3 regions of the Cellulosimicrobium sp. ES-005 genome follow, and region 2 is predicted to be linked to each of the others. Evidence: predicted binding sites of a transcription regulator. Region 2 holds the regulator's gene; each other region holds the start of a gene.
The links. Region 2 encodes LexA, which represses DNA repair genes until DNA is damaged. Its sites were predicted from a motif close to TCGAACANNTGTTCGA; they were not measured.
Positions count from the first base shown of each region.

Region 1: ABRQ22_RS16110 (HNH endonuclease signature motif containing protein) is a predicted target of LexA. The motif match lies at 4,579-4,594, and genes of this name have one in related genera.
Region 3: ABRQ22_RS12235 (replicative DNA helicase) is a predicted target of LexA. The motif match lies at 3,062-3,077, and genes of this name have one in related genera.

Region 1 covers NZ_CP159290.1:3,609,850-3,616,202, reverse strand. The annotation lists gene ABRQ22_RS16145 (LLM class flavin-dependent oxidoreductase) at 1-841, shown strand, start outside; gene ABRQ22_RS16140 (hypothetical protein) at 828-1,139, opposite strand; gene ABRQ22_RS16135 (GNAT family N-acetyltransferase) at 1,211-2,362, opposite strand; gene purQ (phosphoribosylformylglycinamidine synthase subunit PurQ) at 2,373-3,092, opposite strand; gene purS (phosphoribosylformylglycinamidine synthase subunit PurS) at 3,092-3,379, opposite strand; gene ABRQ22_RS16120 (hypothetical protein) at 3,567-4,139, opposite strand; gene ABRQ22_RS16115 (PadR family transcriptional regulator) at 4,136-4,510, opposite strand; gene ABRQ22_RS16110 (HNH endonuclease signature motif containing protein) at 4,684-5,061, shown strand; gene ABRQ22_RS16105 (phosphoribosylaminoimidazolesuccinocarboxamide synthase) at 5,039-5,983, opposite strand.
Region 2 covers NZ_CP159290.1:2,430,433-2,436,785, reverse strand. The annotation lists gene ABRQ22_RS10685 (ATP-dependent DNA helicase) at 1-1,072, shown strand, start outside; gene ABRQ22_RS10680 (L-lactate dehydrogenase) at 1,119-2,129, shown strand; gene lexA (transcriptional repressor LexA) at 2,288-3,022, opposite strand; gene ABRQ22_RS10670 (LysM peptidoglycan-binding domain-containing protein) at 3,356-3,718, shown strand; gene nrdR (transcriptional regulator NrdR) at 4,147-4,686, shown strand; gene ABRQ22_RS10660 (aldo/keto reductase) at 4,756-5,829, opposite strand; gene ABRQ22_RS10655 (DUF5302 domain-containing protein) at 5,996-6,190, shown strand; gene ABRQ22_RS10650 (pyridoxamine 5'-phosphate oxidase family protein) at 6,283-6,353, opposite strand, start outside.
Region 3 covers NZ_CP159290.1:2,783,369-2,789,721, reverse strand. The annotation lists gene ABRQ22_RS12255 (single-stranded DNA-binding protein) at 1-507, shown strand, start outside; gene rpsR (30S ribosomal protein S18) at 609-845, shown strand; gene rplI (50S ribosomal protein L9) at 865-1,311, shown strand; gene ABRQ22_RS12240 (MATE family efflux transporter) at 1,375-2,793, opposite strand; gene ABRQ22_RS12235 (replicative DNA helicase) at 3,143-6,353, shown strand, end outside.

The sequences.
Region 1 (6,353 bases), 1.2 Mb from region 2:
GCCCACCCACGCCCCGGAGAGCCTGCGGCGGCTCGCCGCGACCGCGGAGGAGGCCGGCCTCGACGACCTCTGGGTGTGGGAGGACTGCTTCAAGCAGTCGGGCCTCGCGTCGGCTGCCGCCGCGCTGGCCTGGACCGAGCACGTGCGCGTCGGCATCGGGCTCATGCCGGCCCCGCTGCGCAGCACGACGATCACCGCGATGGAGGTCGCGACGCTCGCCCGGATGTTCCCCGGACGGCTCGTCGCGGGCGTCGGCCACGGCGTGCAGGAGTGGATGGGGCAGGCGGGGGTCCGTGTCGCGTCACCGCTGACGTTGCTGCGCGAGCACGCCACGACGCTGCGGAGCCTGCTCGCGGGCGAGGAGGTCACGACGGCGGGGCGGTACGTCACGCTCGACGACGTGCGGCTCGACTGGCCTCCCACGCAGCCCGTCCCCCTGTGGCTCGGGGGCGTGGGTCCCCGCTCGCTCGCGCTGGCAGGAGAGCTGGGCGACGGACTGATCCTCGCGAACGCGCTCACCCCGGACGACGTGCGCGTCGCGACGGACGCGGCACGCGCGGGCGGAGCCGTCGACGGCTTCGACGTCCACGCGACGCTCATCGCGGCGACCGGGCCAGGCGCACAGGAGCGCGTCGACCGCGAGGTGCCGCTGTGGGGGAAGGAGGCGGGTCAGGGCATCGGCGCGGGCGGCGACGCCGCGACGATCGCCGCAGCCGTCCTGGCCCTGGCGGACGCGGGCGCGACGGCCGTCGCGGTCCAGCCGACCGCGGACGAGCCGGACGTGGAGGGGTTCGTCCGCTTCCTCGGGCGGGAGGTCGCGCCGCTGCTCAGCGCCCGCTGACGCGCGACGCGTCGGTGGACCCGCCGGCGCGCTGACGCTCCCGGAGGCCGTGCACGAGCGCGACGACCGCGCACACGAGTGCGACCGCCCCGACGGCGAGCGCGAGGCGCACGGGGAAGGCGGCGTAGAGGTCGGACACGTCGCCGACCGGGAGCCCCCACTCGACGGCGGTCTCGCGCAGCTCGCCCGCGAGGACCCCGACCCGGCCCGGCACCCGCGACGCGACCGCGGCGACCCAGCCGAGGAGCTCGATGACGACGGAGGCCACGGAGTAGGCACCGGTCGCGAGGGGGATCACGGGGACACCCTAGCGGAGGCGGACACCGCGGGCATATCCGGCACGACCCCGAGAATCCCCTGGTGCGACCCTCAGACCAGCGGCTTCGCGAAGCAGAGCGCGACGTGGTTGTCGCCGACGTACGGCGGGAAAGCGAGGACGGCGCGGTACCCGAGCGAGCGGTAGAGCGCGATCGCGCCCGGTTGGCGGATCCCCGTCTCGAGCAGGAGCCGGGCCGCCCCGCGCTCGCGCGCGACGGCCTCGAGCCCGTCGAGGAGCCTGCGGGCCGTCCCGGTCCTGCGTGCCCGTGGGCGCACGTAGACCTTCTTCACCTCGAGCGCGTCGGTGGGCGCCCCGGGTGCGGGGCGACGCAGCGACGCACACCCGACGGCCTCCCCGTCCCGGTAGGCGACGAGGGTCGTCACCACGTCGTCGCCCAGGCGCGCGTCGACCGCGTCGAACCCGCCCGCGGCGTCGAGCCCGCCGAACAGCTCGGGGTAGAGGACGGCGGACGACGTCTCGTGCATCTCCCGGCGCAGTGCTGCCGCGTCCGGGTCGTCCCACGGGACGGGGCGGACCTCCACGACCTCACGGGCAGCGACGCTCGCGGGCTCGCTCGGGCCCACGGTCGCCCGCGGGATGCTCGCCCCGAGCCGGCCGCTCGTCGCCGACGTCTCGTCCGCGGTGCCGGTGCCGACGCCCGGACCGCACGCGGCCCTCAGGTCGAGCGCGAAGCAGCGCGAGAGCGGGTGCCCGGCGTAGTGGCCGTACGACTCGATCGGGACGTACCCGAGCGCGAGGTAGAGGTCGATCGACTCGGGCTGGAGCGTCCCGGTCTCCAGGACCACGCGTTCGAGCCCGGCGACGACCGCGTGCCGGTGCACGGCCCGCATCGCGGTGCGCGCGTGACCGCGGCCGCGGTGGTCGGGCTCGACCCAGAGGCGCTTCACCTCCCCGGTGCGCGCGGGGTGCGTCCCGCCGCGGCCGTCGGGCGTGCCCGACACGTCGCGCAGCGCGACGAACGCGACCGGCTCGCCGCCCGCCCGGACCACGACGTTCGCGACCGACGCCTCGGGCTCGAACGTGCCCGCGTCGGGCTCGCCGTACCGCCCGGCGAGCTCCGCCTGCTGACGCGTGCGCAGGAGCTCGGCCGCGGCGTCGTCCCCGGGGACCGCCTCGACGGTGACGCGCGTGCCTGGGCCCCCGACGCCGTCGGGCAGGACGCGCGAGGGCGCGCCGGTCACACCGACCCGGTCATGCGTGGACGAGCGCGCCCAGGACCGACGTGAAGAAGCCGAGCCCGTCGGTGCCGGCACGGGGGCCGGCCTCGTTCGCGGGCCCGAAGCCCGCCTCGACGGCGTGCTCGGGGTGCGGCATGAGGCCGACGACGTTGCCCGCGGCGTTGGTGATGCCGGCGATGCCGCGACGCGAGCCGTTCGGGTTCCAGCCGTCGTAGCGGAAGACGACGCGGCCCTCGGCCTCGAGCTCGTCGAGCGTGCGGTCGTCCGCGACGAACTGCCCGTCCTGGTTCTTCAGCGGGACCGTGATGCGCTGGCCGACCGTGTAGTCGCGCGTCCAGGCCGTCTCGGCGTTCTCGACCACGAGGACCTGCTCGCGGCAGATGAAGTGCAGGTGGTCGTTCTTGACCATCGAGCCGGGCAGCAGGTGGGCCTCGGTGAGGACCTGGAAGCCGTTGCAGATGCCCAGGACCGGCATGCCGCCCGCCGCCGCGTCGACGATCGACTCCATGACGGGCGCGAAGCGGCTGATCGCGCCCGCGCGCAGGTAGTCGCCGTAGGAGAAGCCACCGGGCAGGACGACCGCGTCGACGCCGTGCAGGTCGGCGTCCGCGTGCCACAGCGACACGGCCTCGCCGCCCGCGAGACGCACCGCGCGCGCCGCGTCGCGGTCGTCGAGCGTGCCGGGGAAGGTGACGACGCCGATCCGCGCCGTCGCGAGCGTCGCGCCGCTCATCAGGCGAGCCCCTCGGACGTGATCGTCGCGGCGGCGTCGGCCTCGATGTCGGCGACACGCACGACGTCCTCGATCACCGGGTTCGACAGCACCTTGACCGCAGCCTCCTCGGCGGCGGCGAGGATCTCCGGCGTGACCGGGCCGTCGACCTCAAGCTCGAACCGCTTGCCCTGGCGGACGGACGTGAACTGGGTGAAGCCGAGGCGCGGCAGCGCCCCGACGACGGCCTTGCCCTGCGGGTCCAGGATCTCGGGCTTGGGCATGACCTCGACGACGACGCGTCCCACGGGGGCTCCTTGGCGAGAGAGTTCGGGAGGGCCGGGGCTCCGGGATCCCGACCACGTCACGGCCGTCGAGGACGGTCGGTGGGACGGGACGAGCGGGAGCCGACGGCGGGATTCCGCGCCCAGTCTACCGGGCGCCCGGGCGACGTCCGGCGGCCGTCCGCACCGTGGCACGACGGCGCTGCCGGGCTCAGGCCCCGGCTGCCCGCGGCGGGTCTGCCGGGACGTCCACGGGGATGTTGCCGTCGAGCACGTGCTTGCGCCACGCTCGCGCGACGTGCGAACGGCGGAAGAGGAGCCCTCCGCCGAGGAACGTCCCGCACCACAGGAGGATCAGCCAGAGGTCGGGCCTGGTGACCTCGACGGAGAACAGGAGCTGCGCCAGCACCGGCCAGCCGTAGAAGATCGCGAGAGCGGTCCCGAGCCCCGTCATGGTCACGCGCCAGGGGTAGAGCACGCCGTGGATGTCGTCGGCGACCCACCACCAGTAGCGCGCGGGCAGCCGGGCGTCGAACAGCCGGTACAGCAACCAGCGCCCGAGCGGCGGGTGCTCCCGCCGGCGCAGCGCCCAGCCCGCACGCACCAGCCCCCACGCCTCGCGCGCGCCGATGCCGTGCGGCGCCCCGGCGTCGTCGGATGCGGGCGCGAGGTCGAGCAGGACCGCGAGCGCCTCGTCGCCGTGGAGGCGACGCCAGCGCGGCGGGTAGGCGCGGAGCCAGAACCGGGCGGACCGCTCGTACCGGTCCGCGCCGCCCGCGCTCACGCGCCGCTCCCCGCGAGGCCGTCGGCGGCACCCGCCGGGCCGTGGCGTTCCAGGGACCGCCGCGCGCGCTCGGCGAGCTCGGCGAGGCGGAGGGTCTCCGTCCGGGCCGCGCGGCGCCCGTCGTCGGTGGCGCGGTAGTAGCGCCGGAGGCGGCCGTCGACGACCTCCTCCCCGGTCGGCACGACGAGCCCGGCCGCCACGAGCCGGTCGAGGTTGCCGTAGAGGGTGCCGGCCCCGAGCCGGGTGCGGCCGTCGGACAGCTCGCGCACGGCCTGGATCACCGCGTACCCGTGCCGCGGCTCCGCGCTGAGGGAGAGCAGCACGAGGTACGCCTGCTCGGTCATGCGGAACGCGGGAGGGCTCGGTGCCATGAACGATATATATCGGATGACGACCCATAGAGCCAACCCTCGACGCGTGTCAGAGGGTGCCGCTAGAGTCGAACACGTGTTCGAGACGCACGCTCGGGCACGGTGCGAGGGCGGGGTCCTGCCCCTTCCCCGCCCTCGCACGAACCACGGCTCGACGACGCAGGGAGGTTCGCGTGGCAGCACCGCTCGCACTCGCCCCGGCCATGGAGCGCGGCAGGGCACGACCGTCGCCGCGGACCGTCGCGCGCGTCCTCGCGCGCGACGAGACCTGCGTCTTCCCTGGCTGCCGCGTCCCGGCGTTCCGTTGCGACCTCGACCACGTCGTGGCACCGCGGCCGGGCGCGGACGACACCGCCGCGGCCGCCGCGCAGGAGGCCGACAACCTCGTCGCGCTCTGCCGGCACCACCGCGTCGTGCGCGCGCGCGACGGCTGGCGGCCCGCCCTGCTCGCCGACGGCTCGGTCCGGTGGACCGCGCCGAGCGGGCACACCTACGTGCGCCCGGGCGCCGCCCGGACCGCCCGACGACTCAGCCGAGCGTCGAGCCCGTGAGCCGCTCGTACGCCTCGAGGTACCGGGCGCGGGTGCGCGTGACGACCTCTGCGGGGATCGAGGGCGGCGGGGTGTCGGACGCGCGGTCCCACCCGGATGCGGGCGACACGAGCCAGTCGCGGACGAACTGCTTGTCGTAGCTCGGCTGCGCGCGCCCCGGCTCCCACTGGTCCGCGGGCCAGAACCGCGACGAGTCGGGCGTGAGCACCTCGTCGCCGAGGACGGTCCGGCCGGTGGTCGGGTCCACGCCGAACTCGAGCTTGGTGTCCGCGAGGATCACGCCGCGCTCGCGCGCGATCTGCTCGGCGCGCGCGTAGACGGCGAGCGTGAGCTCCCGCAGGCGCGTGGCGTCGTCGAGGCCGATCTGCTCCGCGACGACGTCGAAGGAGACGTTCTCGTCGTGCTCGCCCACGGCAGCCTTGGTCGCGGGCGTGAAGATCGGCTCGGGCAGGCGCGAGCCGTCGACCAGCCCGGCGGGCAGCGGCACGCCGCAGACCTCTCCCCCGGCGCGGTACTCGACGAGCCCGGAGCCGGTGAGGTACCCGCGCGCCACGCACTCGACGGGGAACATGTCGAGGCGGCGGCAGATCATCGCGCGGCCAGCGACGACGTCGGGCACGAGGCCGTCGCCCGGCTCCGACGACACCTCGGTCGACACCACGTGGTTCGGCACGAGGTCGGCGAGCTGCTCGAACCACCACAGGCTGAGCTGCGTGAGCACGACGCCCTTGTCCGGGATGCCCGGCGACAGCACGTGGTCGTACGCGCTGACCCGGTCGCTCGCGACGACGAGGACGACGTCGCCGAGCGGGTGCACGCCGCCGACGGCGGGCAGGTCCGGTGCGTAGAGGTCCCGCACCTTGCCGGAGTACACGTGCGTCCAGCCGGGCAGGTCGAGCGCCGCGGTGTCGAGGGCGTCCACCTCGCCGAGCGAGAGGGCCGAGGCAGGATCCTGAGGGGTGTCGGTCACGGCCCCTAGTCTCGCACCGCCCTCCACCGGCGCGGCACCGTGTCCGACGACAGGTCGCCCTCCCCGCCCACCACCGAGAGGCGGCCCGGCCCGGCGTCCCGTCGGGCGCCGGGCCGACCGCACCCGACAGCACGGGACGAGGACCGCCGCCGAGCCCGGACGCGACGAACGTCGCGGAAGTCGCTACTGTGCCCTCAGGACGGTCGTGGGAGCGCTCCCTCACCGTCGGGGGCACGCATCGGAGCGACCCCCTCGGGGGCGCCTGCACCGCCGTCCCGGCCCTGCCGACGACGGCAGGGCGACATCCGCACCGAGGAGGCAA
Region 2 (6,353 bases):
CGCCGCGGTGCGCGACGCCGCGCGGGAGATCCTCTCGACGCTCAAGCCCGAGACCGGGGTGACCAAGCCGGCCCAGCCCGACTCCGGGCTGAAGATGGCGCAGTCGACGATGCTGCAGCTCTTTGAGGTCGCCGAGCGCATGGCCGCGGACCCGACCGGGCACGACGTGCTCTGGTGCTCGCGCCCCGGCGAGGGCGGCTGGTCGGCCGACCGGTTCGGGGAGGGCGCGAGCCGCCTGCACGCCGCCCCCCTGGGCGTCGCGGGCCTCATCCGTACGCACCTGCTCGCCGAGCGGACCGGGGTGTTCACGTCCGCGACGCTCGCGCTCGGCGGCAGCTTCGACGCCGTCGCGCGCACCTTCGGGCTCGGGGGCGGTGGCGAGGGCGGCGACGCCGACGGACCACGGTGGCGCGGCCTCGACGTCGGCAGCCCGTTCGACTACGCGCGGCAGGGCATCCTCTACGTCGCCAAGGCCCTCCCGACGCCGGGCCGTGAGGCCTCCACGGAGCACCAGCTCGACGAGATCGCGGCCCTCGTCGAGGCCGCCGGCGGGCGCACGCTCGGCCTGTTCTCGTCGCGCCGTGCGGCGGTCGCCGCGGCGGAGGCGATGCGCGAGCGGCTCGACGTGCCGATCCTGTGCCAGGGCGACGACCAGCTCCCGACGCTCGTGCGCGAGTTCGCCGACGACCCGGCCACCTGCCTGTTCGGCACGCTGTCGCTCTGGCAGGGCGTCGACGTGCCCGGGCCGTCGTGCCAGCTCGTGCTCATCGACCGGATCCCGTTCCCGCGTCCGGACGACCCGGTGAAGTCGGCCCGGGCGCGGGCGGTCGAGGCGGCGGGCGGCAACGGCTTCATGCAGGTCTCCGCGACGCACGCCGCCCTCCTGCTCGCGCAGGGCGCCGGCCGGCTCGTCCGGTCCACCACGGACCGAGGCGTGGTCGCGGTCCTCGACCCGCGTCTCGTGACCGCGCGCTACGGCACGTTCCTCACGCGGTCCATGCCGGGGTTCTGGCAGACGACCGACCGCGACGTCGCCACCGGTGCGCTCCGGCGCCTCGCCGCCCTAGGCTGAGTCCTTTCCGCGGTCTTCACGATTCCAGCGACTTCACGGAGGCGACATGACGACGAGCACGTCCCCGCAGGGCACGGGCGACGCGAGCACGGGTGGGCCGGGAGGGGGAGCGCGGACGACCAAGCTGGCGATCGTCGGCGCGGGTGCGGTCGGGTCGACCCTGGCGTACGCGGCCCTCATGCGCGGGGCCGCGCGCACCGTGGCGCTCCTGGACGTGAACCGGGCGAAGGTCGACGCGGAGGTGGCGGACCTCCAGCACGGCATCCAGTTCATGCCGATGGCCCGGGTCGAGGGGTCGGACGACGTCGCGGTGTGCGCGGGGGCCGACGTGGTCGTCGTGACGGCCGGGGCGAAGCAGAAGCCGGGCCAGACGCGGCTCGACCTCGCCGAGGGCACGATCGGCCTCATGCGGACGATCCTGCCGGGTCTCGTGGAGGTCGCCCCGGACGCGGTCTACGTCATGGTGACCAACCCCGTCGACATCGTCACCTACGCGGCGCTCAAGTTCTCCGGGCTGCCGCCCTCGCAGCTCTTCGGCAGCGGGACCGTCCTCGACTCCTCGCGGCTGCGCTTCCTCGTGGCCCAGCACTGCGGCGTCGCGGTGCAGAACGTCCACGCGTACATCGCCGGCGAGCACGGCGACAGCGAGATCCCGCTGTGGAGCTCGGCGACCATCGGCGGCGTCCCGCTCCTCGAGTGGCCGGGCCTGGGCGGCCGCGGTCCGCTCACGGCGGACGTGCGCGACGACATCGCGCGCGAGGTCGTGCAGTCGGCCTACCGGATCATCGCGGGCAAGGGGGCGACGAACTACGCCGTGGGGCTCGCGGGTACGCGCATCATCGAGGCCGTGCTCGACGACGAGCACCGCATCCTGCCCGTCTCGACGCTGCTCGACGGCGCGTACGGGCTCGACGACGTGTGCCTCTCGCTGCCGACGCTCGTCGACCGGCGTGGCGCCACCGAGCGGGTCGAGGTCCCGCTGTCCGACGCGGAGCTCGCCGGGCTGCGCTCGTCCGCCGAGTCGCTGCACGCCGTCGCCCGGCGCTTCGGTCTCTGACCGACCGGTTCGCCGGCGGGTCCGGAACGGCGTGTGAGAGCCGGGTGGTCGACGACCACCCGGCTCTCGGCGCTTCCGACCGCGACGTGCCGGCGCCCGCCTCGTCCGCCCCGCGAGGGACCGCTCGGGAGGGTGCGGCGACGGACGGTCCGTGCGGCTCAGAGGCTGCGCAGCACGGAGACGACGCGGCCGAGGACCTGGGCGTCGTCGCCAGGGATCGGGTCGTACGCGGCGTTGTGCGGCATGAGCCAGACGCGACCGTCCGCGCGGCGCAGGGACTTCACCGTGGCCTCGCCGTCGATCATCGCCGCGACGATCTCGCCGTTCTCCGCGACGGGCTGGCGGCGGACGACGACCCAGTCGCCGTCGCAGATCGCGGCGTCGACCATCGAGTCGCCCTGCACCCGCAGGAGGAAGAGCTCGCCCTCGCCGACGAGCTGGCGAGGCAGCGGGAAGACGTCCTCGACGACCTGCTCTGCGAGGATCGGGCCGCCGGCGGCGATGCGGCCGACGACCGGGACGTAGGACGGAGCCGGGTGCGCCTCGTCGTACGCGGGCTCGGGCGCGGAGCCCGCTGCCGTGAGCGGGGTGGCGCGGCGCGCGTCGTCCGGCTGGACGACCTCGATCGCGCGGGGGCGGTTCGGGTCGCGACGCAGGAAGCCCTTGCGCTCGAGAGTCGTGAGCTGGTGCTTCACCGACGACGGGCTCGTCAGGCCCACGGCCTCGCCGATCTCCCGCATGCTCGGCGGGTAGCCGCGCTGCTCGACGCACGCGCGGATGGTCTCGAGCACGAGGCGCTGGCGCGGCGTGAGCCCGTCACCCCCCGCCGACCCGTCCGGGAGCTCCCGCACCTCGGCGAGCCCCCGTGCCCTGTCCGTGCCTCGTCCCGCCATGGTCGCTCCGCCTTCGTCCGTCGCGGCCGCCGACGCCTCCCGGGCGTGCGGCCTCCCCTCCCCGGGGCGTGCGCTCCGGGACCTCGGTCGCCCCTCCGGGTCCGAGCGGACATGTCCGGCGAACCGACCTGACCCCAGGCTAGGGGAGGTTGCGACACGAATCAAACACCTGTTCGAGCATGTCTCGACTCTGTCGGTCGTTCGTGATAGACCTTCGTACAGGTGTTCTACGTACACGTGTTCGACCGACCTGGTCGGCGCGGAGGCGAAGGGCTCGCGGCGTCCGATCGACCGGGGAAGGCGATCGGGCCCGCGGGCCGGGACGGAGCAGGCATGGATGCGATGGCGATCTCGACGGTCGGGCCTCTCGGCCCTGCGGGCGGGGCGACGGGGCGTGCGGAGGAGCGGCCGCTGCGGCTCACGCGCCGGGGCCGCGTGGTCCTCGTGCTCCTGGCCGCCGTGGTCCTGCTGCTGGCCGCGCGGGTGGGCGTCGCCGTCGCGAGCGGCCCGGGCGAGCCCGTGGAGGTCCGGGTGCACGTCGTGAGCTCGGGGGAGACGCTGTGGGAGCTCGCGCAGGGGGTGGCGGCGCCGGGAGAGGACCTGCGCGACGTCGTGAGCGGGCTCGCCGAGCTCAACGGGCTCTCGTCCTCGGGCCTCCAGGCCGGCCAGAAGATCCTCCTCCCGGCGTCCGCCTGAGGCCGGCTGGGCGCCCTCGGTGCGGACGCGAGAGCGCGCTGTGACGCAGGACACGGGCGAAACCGGGCCCCGTGCGGTGCGCAGGGGTTGCGGCATCATTTAGGTCGCCCTAAGTTAGTGTCACCTCACAACGCCGGCTGGGGGGCTGGGCGGACGAGGTGAGGAGCGCGCGGTCCACCGCGACTCCTGTGCACGTCGCCGCGCGTGAGGCGAGTCACGCGCGAGATGGGGACGGGGGCGTCCCGACGGGGGCGGTCGACCACGACCGCCCCCGTTCTGCCGTCCACGAGCACCGGTGCGGCCGTCTGCGCGCCGACGACGCGGCGGGCGCGAGCGGCCGGCGTCGGAGGCGTGTTGCACGGTCCCGCCGCGACGGCATACGTTCGTCGCGCCGACCTGTCGGCGCGAACCCCGCGGAGGAGCCCGCCATGCACTGCCCGTTCTGCCGCCACGCGGACTCCCGCGTCGTCGACTCGCGCACCTCGGACGACGGCGCGTCGATCCGTCGGCGCCGCCAGTGCCCCGAGTGCAACCGCCGCTTCACGACGATCGAGACCGCGAGCCTGTCCGTGGTCAAGCGCTCCGGCGTCACGGAGCCCTTCTCGCGCGAGAAGATCGTCAACGGCGTGCGCAAGGCCTGCCAGGGGCGACCCGTCAACGAGGACGACCTCGCGGTGCTCGCGCAGCGCGTCGAGGAGACCATCCGGGCGAGCGGCAGCGCCGAGCTCGACGCGTACGAGATCGGGCTCGCGATCCTCGGGCCGCTGCGCGAGCTCGACGAGGTCGCCTACCTGCGCTTCGCGAGCGTCTACCAGGCGTTCGACTCGCTCGAGGACTTCGAGAGCGCGATCACGTCGCTGCGCGTCGAGCGCGAGGAGCGCGAGACGGCCGCGGCCCGGGCCGAGGAGGGCTCGAGCGGCACCGCTCCGGGGGCGGACGTTCGCGGGGAGGTCGCACCGCACGCCTGAGGCCGCACGCGCGAGGGCACGTCGCGGCCCCGGCAGGGGTCCCGCGTCGTCGGCGCGCGTCCGGCGGGCCTACAGGTCGCTGGACCGCGACGCCCAGATGTTGATGCCGGTGTCCGCGGGCAGCGCGTCGACGGCAGCGAGCTCCTCGGCGGAGAGCGCCGGCGCGTCGAGCGCGGCGAGGTTCTCGTCGAGCTGCCGCGTCGAGCTCGCGCCGAGCAGCACGGACGTGACGCGCTCGTCCCGCATCGCCCAGAGGATCGCCGTCGTGGCGAGGCTGCGCCCGTGGGCGCGGGCGAGGTCGTCGAGCCGGCGGACGTGGTCGAGGTTCGCCTCCGAGAGGAACGCCGGTCGGAGCGGCCCCCCGCGCGCCGCGCGCGAGTCGTCCGGAACCCCGCGCAGGTACCGGTCGGTGAGCATCCCCTGGGCGAGCGGCGAGAAGGCGACGACGCCGAGCCCCGCGGCGCCCGCGACGTCGAGCACGGACGCGCCCGCGGGGTCGTGCGGGTCGGGCTCCTCGACCCACCGGTTGAGCATCGAGTACGATACCTGCGTCACGACGAGGTCGACGCCCACCTGCTCCGCGACCCGCAGCGCCTCCCGGGTGCGACGCGCCGAGTAGGACGAGATGCCCGCGTACCGCGCGCGACCCGAACGGACCGCGGTGGCGAGCGCACCGACCGTCTCCTCGAGCGGCGTCGTCGGGTCGAAGCGGTGGGAGTAGAAGATGTCGACGTGGTCGAGCCCGAGGCGACGCAGCGAGGCGTCGAGCGAGGAGAGCAGGTACTTGCGCGAGCCGCCCTCGCCGTAGGGGCCGGGCCCCATGCGGTAGCCGGCCTTGGTCGTCACGACGAGCTCGTCGCGCACCGTCCGCAGCTCGCGCGCGAGGAGGTGCCCCAGGGACTCCTCGGCCGCTCCGCCCGGCGGGCCGTAGTTGTTCGCGAGATCGAGGTGGGTCACGCCGCGGTCGACCGCGTGCAGCACGATCTCGCGCTGCGTCGCCCGCGGGTCGGCGTCGCCGAAGTTCTGCCACAGGCCCAGCGACACCGCCGGCAGCGCCAGCCCGGACCGACCGAGACGGCGGTGCGGCAGCGGGGCCCGGTCCGGGAACGGGGGAGCGGCGGAGGCGGAGGAGTCGGTCGGCACGCGGCCGACGCTACCCGACACCGTCCGGCCGTCCGTCGGAGACCGGCCGACCGGCGGACAAATCAGGTGGCGTCCGGCGACGCGGTGCGGGAGGCTGGCGAGGTGCCCGCACCGTCGGGCCGACCGCAGTGCACGACCGAGTTCCCCCATCGACGAGGAGACCGCCATGGCGTCCGACCAGCAGCGATCCGCTGCAGACACCGCACCGACCGACGAGGCCAAGGCGAAGTTCCGGGAGGCGCTCGACCGGAAGAACGCGGCGCGCCACCGCACGGCCGACGGCGAGTCCAACACCGGGTCGGTGCACGGGTCCGAGACCGTGGGGCCGGTCCAGCGCACGTTCCGCCGCAAGTCCGGCTGACGGCCGCCTCCGGCTCAGCGTTCGTCGTCGTCCGGTCGCCCCGTCGGGGGCGGCCGGACGACCTGCGTCGGCGCCCTGACGGGGAAGTGCGGCTAGGCCTCCGACCGGGCGAAGCGTCGCCCCGTCACCTCGCGGACCTCGATGACGACCCATTCCTCGGTCG
Region 3 (6,353 bases), 350 kb from region 2:
ACGGGAGACCCGGAGCTGCGTTTCACCCCCTCGGGTGCGGCGGTGGCCAACTTCACGGTGGCGTCGACGCCGCGGACCTTCGACCGCCAGTCGAACGAGTGGAAGGACGGGGACACCCTGTTCATGCGCTGCTCGATCTGGCGCGAGGCCGCGGAGAACGTCGCGGAGTCGCTGACGAAGGGCATGCGCGTCATCGTGCAGGGCCGCCTCGTCCAGCGCTCGTACGAGACCCGCGAGGGGGAGAAGCGCACCGTCGTCGAGCTGCAGGTGGACGAGATCGGTCCCTCCCTGCGCTACGCCTCCGCGAAGGTCACCCGGGCCCAGCGCTCGGGTGGCGGTGGCGGCGGCTTCGGCGGCGGTGGCGGCTACGGAGGTGGCGCCAACTCCGGCGGTGCCTCCGGTGGCGGATTCAGCTCCGGCGGCGGTCAGCAGCAGAGCGACGACCCGTGGGCCTCGGCTGGCCCCGCGTCGTCCGGTGGTTCGTTCTCCGACGAGCCCCCGTTCTGATCGCCCGCCACTCCCAGAACACACACCCGTCCCCGCGGGTGCCGCGCCGCTCGTCGGCACGGACCGCGCGCGGGGATCGCACCTTGTAGAGGAGCAACACCATGGCGAAGCCTGTGGTGCGCAAGCCCAAGAAGAAGTCCAACCCGCTGAAGTCGGCCAAGATCGAGTCGGTCGACTACAAGGACACCGCGCTGCTGCGCAAGTTCATCTCCGACCGCGGCAAGATCCGTGCGCGTCGCGTGACCGGCGTCTCCGTCCAGGAGCAGCGCCAGATCGCCCGTGCGGTGAAGAACGCGCGCGAGATGGCGCTGCTGCCGTACACGTCGACGGCTCGCTGAGCGGGAAGGGAGAGAACTCATGGCCAAGCTGATCCTGACCCACGAGGTCACCGGTCTCGGTGAGCCCGGCGACGTCGTCGAGGTGAAGGACGGGTACGCCCGTAACTTCCTCGTCCCGCGCAAGCTCGCCACGCCGTGGTCCAAGGGCGCCGAGTCGCAGGTGACTGCGATCCGCAAGGCGCGCAAGGCCCGCGAGATCGCGTCGCTCGACGACGCGAAGGCGATCCGCGACTCGCTGCAGTCGAAGCCGGTCGTCGTCGAGGCGAAGGCCGGCGCTGCCGGTCGCCTCTTCGGTGCCGTGACGACGGCGGACATCGCGTCCGCCGTGACCGCCGCGGGCGCGTCGGTCGACAAGCGCAAGATCGAGATCGGCCAGCCGATCAAGGCGACGGGGGACTACACGGTCTCCGTCCGCCTCCACCCGGAGGTCTCCGCGACCCTCGCGGTGAAGGTCGTCGCTGCCTGATCTGCTGCTGAGCAGTCCTCGAAGGCCCGGTCCCTCCTCGGAGGGGCCGGGCCTTCGTGCTGTTCACGCCGTCCCGGTGACCATCCAGGCGCTGCCCCGGGCGCGGAGTCCGGTGGTGACGGCGCGGGCGGCCATGAAGACCCCCGCGAAGGCGAGCCACAACCACGCGAGGCCCGCCGCGCCGTCGGGCGCCCACTGCCGGACGGCGAGGGCGAACGGCACGTAGACCACGAGCGTGAGCATGCCCGCCCAGGCGAGGAAGCGGCCGTCCCCGGCGCCGATGAGGACGCCGTCGAGCACGAACACCCAGCCCGCCATGGGCAGGAGCAGCCCGCACACGGCCATGCCGACCGCCACCGCGGCGCGCACCTCCGGGTCGGACGTGAAGAGCAGCGCGAACCACCAGCCGCCCGCGGCCATGACGACCCCGAGGGCCGCGCCCGCCGCGACCCCCCACTGCAGGGTCCGGCGCAGGACGGCCCGGACGCGCGGGACGTCGTCGGCCCCGAGCCCGTGGCCGACGAGCGCCTGCGCGGCGATGGCGAGCGCGTCGAGGGCGAAGGCGGCGAGCCCCCAGACGGAGTTCACGACCTGGTAGCCGGCGAGCGTGACCTCGCCGAGCCCGGTCGCGACGAACACGGTGAGGAGGATCGCGAGGCGCAGCGAGAGGGTGCGGACGAAGAGCGGCGCGCCGGCCCTCGCGTTGGACCAGATGCCGCCGGCCGCGGGGCGCAGGGACGCGCCGTGGCGCCGGGCGCCGCGCACGACCACGACGACGAGCACCGCGCCCATGGTGAGCTGCGCGACGGCCGTCCCGATGCCCGAGCCGGCGATCCCGAGGCCCGCGCCGTAGACGAGGACGACGTTGAGGACCGCGTTGAACGTCGCGCCGCCTGCCGCGACCCACAGGGGCGTCTTCGTGTCCTGCATGCCGCGCAGGACGCCCGTGGAGGCGAGGACGAGGAGCATCCCGGGGAGGCCGAGGGCGGACCAGCGCAGGTAGACGACGGCGTGCTCGGCGACGTCGCCCGTCCCGCCCATCGCGCCGACGGCCCAGGGCGCGGTCGCCCACAGGGCGGCGGCGAGGAGCACGCCGAGCCCGACGGCGAGCCACAGGCCGTCCACGCCCGACTGGAGCGCCTCGCGCGCGTGCCCGGCGCCGATGCGGCGGGCGACGGCGGCCGTGGTCGCGTAGGCGAGGAAGACGCACAGCCCGACGAGCGTGACCAGGAGCGTCGAGGCGAGGGAGAGCCCGGCGAGCTGCGCGGTGCCGAGGTGGCCGACGACGGCGCTGTCGACGAGGACGAAGAGCGGTTCCGCGACGAGCGCGCCGAGGGCGGGGACGGCGAGCGCGAGGATCTCGCGGTCGAGCAGGGAGCGGGTGCGGCGTCCTGTGGACGACGGCGCGGGGTCGGATGGCGTCCGGGTGTCGCCGGAGTGGCCGGGCGGTGTCCGGCGTGTCGTCGGCGTGTCGTCGGACATTCTTTCTTCCACACCCCTGAGGGTAGTGACGAGGCTGGTCAGAGGCCGCTCGCGCTGATGTACACAGGGAGATCGTGACGTTGTCCACACGGTTATCCACCGGGTGTGCACAGTGACGGGGACTGTGTCCACAGGTTCGGGGGTCCCTGTCCACCGGGCGTGCACAGGGTCGTTTGCGGCGTGCAGGACGGCGTTCTAGTGTCGCGGGGTCGTGCCTGTCGGAGGCGGGAGGCGCGGTCACCGGGACAGTCGTGTGGGTGGCCCGCGGTAGAACACGTGTACGACGAAGGTTTGTCCCGGTCGCGCGGTCCCTCGTGGGTCGTGGCGGCTTCGGGGGAGCGAGGGGCGCATGTCGATCGAGGAGCTCGAGGAGAGCTACGGGGGCCCGGGGCCGTCAGGTTTCGACCGGACGCCGCCGCAGGACGTCGCGGCGGAGATGAGCGTGCTCGGCGGCATGCTGCTGTCCAAGGACGCCATCGCCGACGTCATCGAGCAGATCCGCGGCTCCGACTTCTACCGTCCCGCGCACGAGGTCGTGTACGAGTCGATCATCGACCTCTACGGCCGCGGCGAGCCCGCCGACGCGATCACCGTCGTCGCGGAGCTGACCAAGCGCGGCGAGCTGCAGCGCATCGGTGGCGCCCCGTACATCCACGACCTCATGGCCGGCGTCCCGACCGCCGCGAACGCCGGGTACTACGCCCGCATCGTGCGCGAGCGCGCCGTGCTCCGGCGTCTCGTCGAGGCGGGCACGCGCATCGTCCAGCTCGGCTACGCGACCGACGGCGGCGACGTCGACGAGATCGTGAACAACGCCCAGGCCGAGGTCTACGCCGTCACCGAGCGTCGGACCACCGAGGACTACCTCCCGCTCTCGGAGATCCTCGGCCCCACGTTCGACGAGATCGAGGCCGCGCAGGGCCGCGGCGAGGGCATGACCGGCGTCCCGACCGGCTACTCCGACTTCGACCGGCTCACCAACGGCCTGCACCCCGGCCAGATGATCGTCGTCGCGGCGCGACCCGCGATCGGCAAAGCCCTCGCGCTGGACACGCCGCTCCCGACGCCGTCGGGCTGGACGACGATGGGTGACGTCGCCGTCGGTGACCTGCTCGTCTCCGCGGACGGGACGCCCACGCGCGTCGTCGCCGCGACCGAGGTCATGGTCAACCGCCCGTGCTACGAGGTCGAGCTCGACGACGGCACGGTGATCGTCGCGGACGCGCAGCACCAGTGGGTGACCTCGACCCGCGCCCAGCGACGCGCGGTGCGCGCCGGCGAGACGCCGGAGTCGTCCGTGCGCACGACCGAGGAGCTCGCCGCCACGCTCCGGACCGCGACGGCCGACAAGCGCGCGAACCACTCCATCGTCACCGCGGCGCCGCTCGACCTGCCGGACGCGGACCTCCCGATCCACCCTTACGCACTCGGGGTGTGGCTGGGCGACGGCAGCTCCCCACGTGCCGAGCTCGCGTCCGCCGATCCCGAGATCGCGATGCGGCTCGAGGGGCTGGGCTACGTCGCGCGGCCGGACGCGGACGACCTGCGCGCGCCCGGTGTGTCGGGAACCGACCACATCCCGGCTGCGTACCTGCGCGCGAGCGAGGCACAGCGTCGGGACCTTCTGGCGGGTCTGCTCGACACCGACGGCACCGTCATGCCGCAGGGCAGCGTCCAGATCAGCCTGACGAACGAGCGGCTCGCGCGCGAGACGCGTGAGCTCATCCTGTCGCTCGGGTATCGCACGGGTTGGTCGACGAAGACCGTGAAGGGGCGGACCGAGGCGTCGTCGACGGCGTACACGATCACCTTCACGACCGAGGACGACGTGTTCTGGCTGGAGCGCAAGCGCCTCGTCCACAAGGAGCGCCGCCGTCCGGGCACCGCGCGCCTCACGTCACGGTTCGTCGTCGACGTCCGCCGGGTCGAGTCGGTGCCGGTGCGCTGCGTCGAAGTGGACCATCCCTCGCACCTGTACCTGGCAGGACGATCGATGGTGCCGACGCACAACTCCGTGCTCGGCATCAACGTCGCGACTCACGCCGCGGTGCACCACCAGATGGCGTCCGTCATCTTCTCCCTGGAGATGAGCCGCAACGAGATCACCATGCGTCTTCTCGCCGCGGAGGCGCGGGTCCCGCTGACGCGGATGCGGTCCGGAAAGATGGACGAGCAGGACTGGCAGAAGCTCGCGTCGACGATGGGCAAGGTCGCCGAGGCGCCGCTGTTCATCGACGACTCGCCGAACATGTCGCTCATGGAGATCCGGGCGAAGTGTCGGCGCCTCAAGCAGCGTCACGACCTCAAGCTCGTCGTCATCGACTACCTCCAGCTCATGAGCTCCGGCAAGCGCGTCGAGTCGCGCCAGCAGGAGGTCTCGGAGTTCTCGCGTGCGCTCAAGCTCCTCGCGAAGGAGCTCGAAGTCCCGGTCATCGCGATCTCGCAGCTGAACCGTGGTCCGGAGCAGCGCGGCGACAAGAAGCCGCAGATGAGCGACCTGCGTGAGTCGGGCTGCCTCACCGATGACACGAAGATCCTGCGCGCCGACACCGGCGCAGAGACGAGCCTGGGCGAGCTCTTCGCGCTCAACGCCAAGGACGTCCCGGTGTGGGCGCTCAACGACCGGCTCCAGTACGTCCGCCGCCACCTGACGCACGTGTTCCCCACGGGCGTGAAGCCCGTGTTCCGGATGCGCCTCGCATCGGGCAAGGAGATCGAGGCGACGGCGAACCACCCGTTCCTCACCTACGACGGCTGGACCGCGCTCGGCGACCTGGAGGTCGGGTCGCGCATCGGCGTGCCGCGCCACGTCCCCGGCCCGGAACGGAACCTCGAGTGGGACGACCGCAAGGTCGTCATGCTCGCGCACCTCCTGGGCGACGGGTCGTTCGTGAAGCGGCAGCCGATCCGCTACGCCTCCATCGACGAGCGGAACCTCGCCACCGTCTCCGACGCGGCGGGTGCCTTCGGGATCACCCCGATCCGCGACGACTACGCCGCGGCCCGAGTCACGACCCTGCGCCTCCCCGCGCCCTACCGGCTCGCCAGGGGGCGCCGGAACCCGATCGCCGAGTGGCTCGACGACATGGGGCTGTTCGGCGCACGCAGCCACGAGAAGTTCATCCCGACGAGCGTCTTCCACCTGCCGAAGCGCCAGATCGCGCTCTTCATCAAGCACATCTGGGCCACGGACGGCTCGGTGACGATCAACAAGAACGGGCGCAGCGGGCGGATCTACTACGCCTCGACCTCGCGCGAGATCGTCGACGGGCTGTCACGCCTCCTGCTGCGATTCGGCATCTCGACGCGTGTACGGACGGCGACACCCAAGGGGTCGTACCGTCCCGGGTACACGCTGGACGTGAGCGGGGTGGACGACCAGCGCCGCTTCCTCCAGGAGATCGGCGTGCACGGCGACCGAGGCGATATCGCCGAGAAGCTGCTGACGATCATCCGCGAGACGCGCGCGAACACGAACGTCGACACCGTCCCGCGTCGGGTCTGGGACGACGTCCGCGACATCCTCGTCGAGCGCGGCATGACGCACCGTGAGTTCGCTG